DNA from 2 places in the Microbispora sitophila genome. Region 1 is predicted to be linked to the other one. Evidence: riboswitches for the same ligand, from Rfam matches in the RefSeq annotation. Region 1 holds a riboswitch; the other holds the start of a gene.
What was found. A riboswitch is a leader RNA that binds a small molecule or an ion and turns the genes downstream of it on or off. The one in region 1 is predicted to bind thiamine pyrophosphate.

Region 1 (4,204 bases):
GGTCCGCCGCCCGGCCGTCCACGCTGCTGTCACCCACGTCCCCATCGTGCCTTCTTTCACCTTTTGATCTTGGGGTTTTCCGTCACCTCGCGACCGCTCCGATACGCTGCCTGCACGCAGAGAAGAGAAAGTGGGGCGCCCATGTCCACCGAGGACCTCGAAGCCCTGCTCCGCGTGACCTCGCCGGGTTACGTCGGCGAGACCCCGCCCGAGGTCGCCTTCGGCACCACCGACGCGCCGGTGGGCCGCCTGGTCCTCGCGGTGACCGCGCGCGGCGTGCTGGCCTGCACCTACGAGGACGAGCACGGGGTCTTCGCCCGGGTCTCCCGCGCCGTCGGCTCGTTCATCGGGCCCGACCCGCGCCGCCTCGATCCCCTGCGCAGAGAGCTGGACGCGTACTTCACGGGCAGGCTGCGCACCTTCTCCCTTCCGGTGGACCTGCGCCTGGTCACCGGCTTCAGCCGTACGGTGATCCAGCTCATGCCGGCCGTGCCGTACGGCAGCGTCACCACCTACCAGGAGATCGCCGAGCGGATCGGGCGGCCGCAGGCGCCCCGCGCGGTGGCCAACGCCCTGGCCGGCAACCCGGTCTGCCTGCTCCTGCCGTGCCACCGGGCGGTGGAGGGCCCCGGCTCGCTCGGCGGCTACGCCGGCGGCCCGGCGGCCAAGGAGCACCTGCTCCGCCTGGAAGGCGCCCTCTGACCGCGAAGCCGACCGGGGGAGAGACCGGCCGCCTCTAACGGCGTGACCGCAAGCGGCGGGCCGGGAGGGAGAGCGCCACGGTCACCAGCGCGGCGACGAGGAACGCGGCGAGCGCGGCGTTCATCCAGGGCTGGTGGACGAACCCGAGGATGAGGCGGACCTCGGTCCAGATCCCGTCCCACCAGCCGACCGTCGGGGTTGAGGTCACGATCCAGTACGCCGCGAACCCGAGGATCCACGGCACGACCATGAGCCAGCGCGAGGGGGCGTCCCCGGCCGTGTTCCACCGGGCGGCCCCGCCGAGCAGGAAGTAGTCCACCACGAGCACCGCGAACATCGGCACGAACACCGCCCCGATGACGCTCAGGAACGCACCATAGGAGTTCACGTCGGCGAACAGCGCGATCAGCGTGGTGAGCACACCGATCACGACCGAAATCACCCGACGGTCCCAGCGAGGCGCGAGGTTCTGGATCGAGACGGTCGTCGAGTAGACGTTCGCGAACGACTGGTCGGCCTCGCGCAGCACCAGGATGCCGAAGAACACGACCCCGAGAGGGGCGGCCACGAACGGCTCCCACACCTTGTCCCCGTCGTTGCCGACGAGCGCGAGCGCGGCGATGCCGAGGGCCAGGCAGGCCACCTGGGCGATCGTGTATCCGGCGACCACGCCGGTGAACGCCGCGCCGCTCGATCGCGAGTGCCTGGCGTAGTCGGCGGCCATCGGCACCCACGACACCGACAGCGCGATGACGTAGTCGACGGCGGGAGCGAACGCCTCCCAGGAGCCGCCCCCCACGGACGGCCCCTTGGCGAACAGGGCGACCGACAGCCAGATCATGGCGATCACCACGCCCGCCGTGACGTACCGCCGCAGCAGCCGCAGCGCGCCGAGCGGCCGGATCGTCAGCGCGATCGTCAGCGCGCCCGCCGCGACCGCCCACACCGCGTACGGCACCGAGGCGCCGAACAGCGCCTGCGCGCCGTTGGCGATGACCCACAGCTCGAAGGCGCCCCAGCCGAGCATCTGCACGATGTTCAGCACGGTCGGGATGTACGAGAGCCGGGCCCCGAACAGGCCGCGCAGCAGCACCATCGCGGGGCGGCCGGTCCGCGTGCCGGGGATCGCGGCCAGGCCGACCATGGCCGTCCCCAGCAGGCTGCCGACGACGGCGGCGAGCACCGCCGCGGTGAACGTGAGCGGCTTGCCGCCCAGCGGGTCGAGCAGGAACAGCGCCCCCGAGAAGCCGAGGAGACTGACCCCGAGATTGGCCCAGAACGCCCCCTGGTCGAGCAGGCCCAGGCTCCTCGGGGCCTCCTCGTCCAGAGTGAGCGGAACCTCCGCGTGCGCGTCGTCGACGACGGCAGAAGTCATCACACGCTCCCTACGCCGGCATTATCCGGACAGGTTCATGCGGTCGGCGGCACGAGTTCGATCCGCCCTCTCAGCCCGGTTACGCCCGAGCTCCCGCGGGTATTGATGATGTCTTTGCGATTATGACACTAGTTTGACCGTTTTCCTACGCCGCCCTGTCCCTAGGCCACGTAGGGCGCCTCACCGGTCTCGCTCACCATCGGACGCCCGGCGGCGGCCCAGGTCCGCATGCCGCCGTCCACGTTCACGGCGTCGCGGCCGATGTGGTTGAGCCACATCGCGGCGTGCGCCGAGCGACCGCCGACCCGGCAGACCACGTACACCGGCCGGTCGTGCGGCACCTCGTCCACCCGCGCCTGCAGCTCGCCGAGCGGGATGTGGACGGCGCCGGGCGCGTGGCCGGCCACCCACTCCTCGTTCTCGCGGACGTCCAGCAGGTACGCGTCCTCGGGCAGTGCGTCGGGGGCGATTTCCGGCAATGTCATGCGCCCATTCTGACGGCACACCGTCGATGCCCGGGCCCATGCCGTGAGCTGTGACCCACGGTGATGCGACGAGCCGTGTCCACGAGGGGTGTCCATACTCCGCCAGGTGGGGTTCGTCACGGATCTCGACGCGCTCGGCACACGGCCGGCGGTGCGGGCGTCATGACCTCCCGGCAGGCCTACTTCAGCAGGCGCGACAGCCGGCGGTCGGCCAGCGGCTTGCCGCCGGTCTGGCAGGTCGGGCAGTACTGCAGCGACGAGTCGGCGAACGACACCTCCCTGATCGTGTCGCCGCACACCTCGCACGCCTCGCCCGTACGGCCGTGCACGCGCAGGCCCGACTTCTTCTCCGACTTGAGGTCCTTGGCGGCCAGCCCCCTGGCCCGCCCGACCGCGTCCCGCAGCGTGCTCACGATCGCGTCGTGCAGGTCGGCGACCTGGCCGTCCGTCAGCGTTCCGGCGATCTTGAAGGGGGACATCCTGGCGACGTGCAGCACCTCGTCGGAGTAGGCGTTGCCGATGCCCGCGATCACCTTCTGGTCCCGCAGCAGGCCCTTGATCTGCGCGCGGCTCCCCCCCACGATCGTCTTGAGCAGGTCCGGCGTGAAGTCCTCGGCGAGCGGATCCGGCCCGAGGCCCGCGATGCCGGGGACGTCCTCCGGATCGCGCACCACGTAGACGGCCAGGCGCTTCTGCGTGCCCGCCTCGGTCAGCTCGAACCCGGGGGCGCGGCCGTCCTCGCCCGGCGACAGCCTCACCCGGACCGCGAGCGGGCCCTTGCCCGGCCGCACCGGTTTCGCACCCGTGAGGTCGTCACGCCAGCGCAGCCAGCCGCCGCGGGCCAGATGGGTGACGAAGTGCAGGCCGTCGCAGTCGACGTCGAGGAACTTGCCGTGCCGCGTCACGCCGGTGACGAGCAGTCCGGCGAGCGCGCTGACGGGCGGGTCGACGGTCTTGAGCGCCTGGAAGGCGGTCACGTCGACCCCGATGACGGCATGGCCGACGGCGTGCTCGCGGAGGAACTCGGCGAGCGCCTCGACCTCGGGCAGCTCCGGCATGCCCTCACACTAAGTCGTGTCCCGTGATCTTTTCAGCCTACCGCGGTCGCCCAGATGGCGCCTCGCTGCGTTCTCGTCGTCGCCCATAGCTCCGCTATGGCCTCCTCCTCGGCCTTGCGATGCATCCATCTGGCCGATCCTCGCTACGGCAAAAGATCACGGGACACTCCCTAACCCGGCCGGTCAGGGGACGTCCCAGAACGCGAGTTCATGCTCCATGCCGCGGACGAACAGTTCCCGGGCGCGCGCCGGGTCCGGAGCCGCCTCGTCTATCATTACGGCGATGCGCGCGGCGAGGGTGGCGAAGCCGGGGTCGGCGTAGGTGTCCACCCAGGCCCGGTAACGCGGCTCGGCGGGCGGGTCGGCGGCCAGGATCCGGCCGAGCGTCGAGTAGCCCCACATGCAGGGGTAGAGGGCCGCCAGCCCCTCACCGTAGTCCGCCGCCGACTCCAGCAGGAACGAGGTGTACGCCGCGCAGGCCGGCCCCTTCACCGCGCCGTCGAGGTCGGCGCCGAAGCCGGCCGCCAGCGACCGGTGCAGGTCGAGCTCGTCGTGCCACGTCGCGTACGCCAGGTCGACCAGGT
Region 2 (4,204 bases), on a different contig from region 1:
CCTCCTCGCCCAGCAGGGTGGCGGCGGCCGTGTCGGGGGCCTGGAGCGCGGTGTCCCAGTGCTCGACCCGCAGCCGGGTGCGGAACCTGCGCGACCACCAGTTCGCGCAGTCGCCCACCGCGACCACATTGGGCAGCGACGTGCGCAGGTGCTCGTCGACCACCACCCCGTCGTCGAGCCGGACCGCCGACCCCTTCAGCCAGTCGACGGCGGGGCGCACCCCGACACCGGTGACGACCACGTCGGCCGGCACCCGGGCGCCGGACATGAGCGTGAGGCCGTCGGCGTCCACCGTGCCGACCAGCGCGCCGAGGCGCAGCTCGACGCCCGCCCGCGCGTACCAGTCGGTGGTGTGGCTGCCCACGGCGGGCCCGAGCGCCACGGCGAGCGGGCTCTCCCCCGCCTCCACCACGGTCACCGTGCAACCGGCCCTGGCCGCCGCGGTGGCGACCTCGGCGCCGATCCACCCGGCCCCGACGACGGCCACGCGGGCGCCGGGGACCAGCCGCTCACGCAGCGCGAGCGCGTCCTCGATCGTGCGCAGCACGTGCTGGCGGCCCTCGCCGCGCAGGCGGATCGGCGTGGCGCCGGTGGCGATCACCAGGCCGTCGTACTCCAGCTCGCCCTCGGTCGTCTCCAGCACACCGTCACGCAGGCCCTTGGCCGCCGTGCCGAGGCACAACCGTACGTCGAGGGCGTCGAGGTCGGAGTCGACCACGGTGGAGTCGGTCTCTCCGAGCAGCACCGCCTTCGACAGCGGCGGCCGGTCATAGGGGCGATGGTGTTCCTCGCCGATGAGCGTGATGCGTCCGGTGAACCCACGGAACCTCAACGCCTCGATGCTTCGCACGCCGGCCAGGCCGGCACCCACCACCACGACGTGATCCACAGCTTGACCATAGATTGTCAGCGGGGGCCCTGGCCAACGGGCCCCCCATAACGAGTTGGGCAATTGACGCGCACTTCCGCGGGGGCCCACGTTGTGAAGCCGGGCCGCGTTGTCACCTGACCACGCGCATCCAGATGTTCGTCGCGTGCGGCACGTGCGTGACGCTGGTCCTTTCGAGCCGCACGCGGGCCCCGCCGGGGCGGGAGAACAGCCGGACGCCGTCACCGAGCATGACCGGCGCCACGCACACGAGGATCTCGTCGAGCAGACCCGCGTCGAGGCACTGCGCGGCGACGTCGGCGCCGAGCACGTTGACGTACTTGTCCCCGGCGGCCGACCTGGCCGCCGCGACGGCGGCGCCGAGGTCCGTCACGAAGGTCACGCCGGGCACCGGCGCGGCCGGGACGTCGTGGGTGAGCACGAACTGCGGCCCGCTCCACCCGCCCCCGAACGGCTCACCCTCCTGCGGGGTGTCCCGGTACGGGTCGTCCCCCCGGAAGGTGCGGTTGCCGACGAGCAGCGCGCCGATGTCGCCGATAAGCCCGTCCACGGTCGGATTGGGCCCGATATGTTCGGTCAGCCAGGACATGTCGCCGTCCGGCCCGGCGATGAAGCCGTCCAGGGACATGGTGGCCGAGTAGAGCATCATGGCCATGGGATACCTCCGTCGGGTCGATCCACGTCGCGCCATCATGCTCCGGCGGGTGGCCCCGGACCCGCCGATCCGGCGATCGGCCGTGATGGGCGGCGTACTACCCTTGTGGGCGTAAGACGCGCGGGAGCCCGGCGGACCGGGCTGAGAGGAGAGCGTGCGGCTCTCGACCGCCCCGACCTGATCCGGGTAATGCCGGCGAAGGGAGCGCTGTGTCCCACACACCGCCGTCCGGCCCGCAGTCCGGCTACGACGTCGTGATCGTGGGCGGCGGGGTGGAGGGCCTGGCCGCGGCCTGGCGCACCGCACGACGGGGCCTGTCGGTGGCGGTGGTCGACCCCGCGCCCGGAGGCGGCGCCACGCACGCGTCGGCCGGGATGCTCGCGCCGGTCAGCGAGGTGACCTACACGGAGGAGCCGCTGCTGCGGCTCGGCCTCGCGTCGCTGGCGGCCTGGCCGGCGTTCCGGGCGGAGCTGGAGGACGAGACCGGCGCCGACCTCGACTACCGGACCGAGGGCACGCTGGAGGTCGCCCGCGGCGCCGACGACATGGCCTTCCTCGACGACCTCGCGGCCTTCGAGCGGACGCTCGGCCTGCGGGTCGAGCGGCTCACCGGGCGCGAGTGCCGCTCCTTCGAGCCGATGCTCTCCCCCTCCGTACGCGGCGGGCTGCTGGCCCGCGACGACGCCTGGGTCAACCCCCGCAGGGTCGTGCGCGCCCTCCACGCGGCCTTCGAGAAGGCGGGCGGCACGCTGGTGACCGAGCGCGTCGCCGCGATCGACACCCCGGGGCCCGGTGCTCCCTGCGTACGGCTTGAGTCGGGCGGCGCCGTCGCGGCCGGACAGGTCGTCGTGGCGGCCGGGTCGTGGTCGGCGTCCCTGCTGCCCGGCCTGCCGGTACGCCCGGTCAAGGGCGAGATCCTCCGGCTGCGCGGCCCCCGGGGGTTCCTCACCCGGTGCGTCAGGGGGCTGGTGCACGGCTCCCCCGCCTACCTGGTCCCCCGGGGCGACGGAGAGATCACCCTGGGCGCCACGACCCAGGAGATGGGGTTCGACGCGCGGGTCACCGCCGGAGGCGTGTACGAACTGCTGCGCGACGCCCGCGAACTGGTGCCCGGCATCACGGAGCTCGAACTGGCCGAGACGACGGTCGGCTTCCGGCCGGGCACGCCCGACAACCTGCCGCTCATCGGCCCGGCCGGGCCGCCCGGCGTGCTCGCGGCGACCGGGCACGGACGCAACGGGGTGCTGCTGTCCCCGATCACCGCCGACGCCGTCGCCGCGTTCCTCACCGGCGACGAGGTGCCTCCGGTCGCCCGGTTCTGCGATCCAGGGAGATTCAGTCAATGAAAGTCACGATCAACGGAGGCGCGGCCGAACTGCCGGACGGCGCCACGGTCGGCGACGCCGTACGGACCCTCACGGCCCTCACGTCCGGGGTCGCGGTGGCGCTGAACGGCGAAGTCGTGAGCCGGAGCGCCTGGGACTCCACCCAGGTCGCCGACGGCGACGGCGTCGAGGTGCTCACGGCCGTGCAGGGAGGGTGAGCATGACCGACGACATCCTCGTGCTGGGCGGGGAGAAGTTCACCTCGCGGCTCATCATGGGCACCGGCGGCGCGCCGTCGCTGGAGGTGCTCGACCAGGCGCTGGAGGCCTCCGGCACCGAGCTGACGACCGTCGCGATGCGCAGGCTCGACCCGGAGTCCCGCGGTTCGGTGCTGGACGTGCTGCGGGCCCGCGGCATCAAGGTGCTGCCGAACACGGCCGGGTGCTTCACCGCCGGGGAGGCCGTGCTGACCGCCCGCCTCGCCCGCGAGGCGCTGGAGACCGACTGGGTCAAGCTGGAGGTCATCGCGGACGAGCGGACCCTGCTGCCCGACCCGATCGAGACCTTCGACGCCGCCGAGCGGCTGGTCGCCGACGGTTTCGTGGTGCTGCCGTACATCGGCGACGACCCGGCGCTGGCCCGCAGGCTCCAGGACGCCGGGTGCGCCGCCGTGATGCCGCTCGGCGCCCCGATCGGCTCCGGGCTGGGCATCCGCAACCCGCACAGCATCGAGCTGATCGTCGAGGCCGCCACGGTGCCGGTGATCCTCGACGCCGGCATCGGCACGGCCAGCGACGCCGCGCTGGCGATGGAGCTCGGCTGCGACGCCGTGCTGCTGGCGAGTGCCGTCACCCGGGCGCACCGGCCCGGCCTGATGGCCGCGGCCATGCGGCAGGCGGTCACGGCCGGGCGGCTGGCCCGCCTCGCCGGGCGCATCCCACGCCGCCGCTACGCCGAGGCGTCCTCCCCCGATCGCCTGTCCTGAATCCGTCACCGCCGCGACCAGCCGTCCTCCCCTCGCCCGCCTGTCCCCGGACATCTGCGCGGGCGGGGCGGAAGGCGGTCGATCCCCCGTCTGGTAAGCCCGGTTTTCGGAATCGGGACGGCTTTTCGGACGGCGCGAGAGGCGGCCGAATAGGTCTCGGTTTGGGATTCGGGAACACGCCGGGCGGCAAATCACCCGTAAACTTTGGCGAGTGGACACGACGCTAACCGACCCGCTCGTGGGGCAGTTGCTCGACGGGCGCTACCGCGTCGAGTCCCGGATCGCCCGGGGTGGCATGGCCTCCGTATACCTGGCTCTGGACGTCCGGCTCGACCGCACGGTCGCCGTCA

Region 2: it holds a riboswitch for thiamine pyrophosphate, as region 1 does, so the genes downstream of both, thiO (glycine oxidase ThiO) here and IL992_RS03670 (purine-cytosine permease family protein) in region 1, are expected to answer to the same signal.

What each region holds. Positions count from the first base shown of each region.
Region 1 is NZ_JADBGC010000002.1:100,931-105,134, reverse strand. Features, by position in the region: gene IL992_RS03680 (sensor histidine kinase) at 1-22, opposite strand, end outside; gene IL992_RS03675 (methylated-DNA--[protein]-cysteine S-methyltransferase) at 142-702, shown strand; gene IL992_RS03670 (purine-cytosine permease family protein) at 737-2,077, opposite strand; TPP riboswitch at 2,068-2,184, opposite strand; gene IL992_RS03665 (rhodanese-like domain-containing protein) at 2,239-2,562, opposite strand; gene IL992_RS03660 (Fpg/Nei family DNA glycosylase) at 2,742-3,620, opposite strand; gene IL992_RS03655 (TenA family protein) at 3,804-4,204, opposite strand, start outside.
Region 2 is NZ_JADBGC010000004.1:149,197-153,400, reverse strand. Features, by position in the region: gene IL992_RS08765 (NAD(P)/FAD-dependent oxidoreductase) at 1-889, opposite strand, end outside; gene IL992_RS08760 (dihydrofolate reductase family protein) at 1,002-1,544, opposite strand; TPP riboswitch at 1,655-1,765, shown strand; gene thiO (glycine oxidase ThiO) at 1,754-2,890, shown strand; gene thiS (sulfur carrier protein ThiS) at 2,887-3,087, shown strand; gene IL992_RS08745 (thiazole synthase) at 3,090-3,854, shown strand; gene pknB (Stk1 family PASTA domain-containing Ser/Thr kinase) at 4,066-4,204, shown strand, end outside.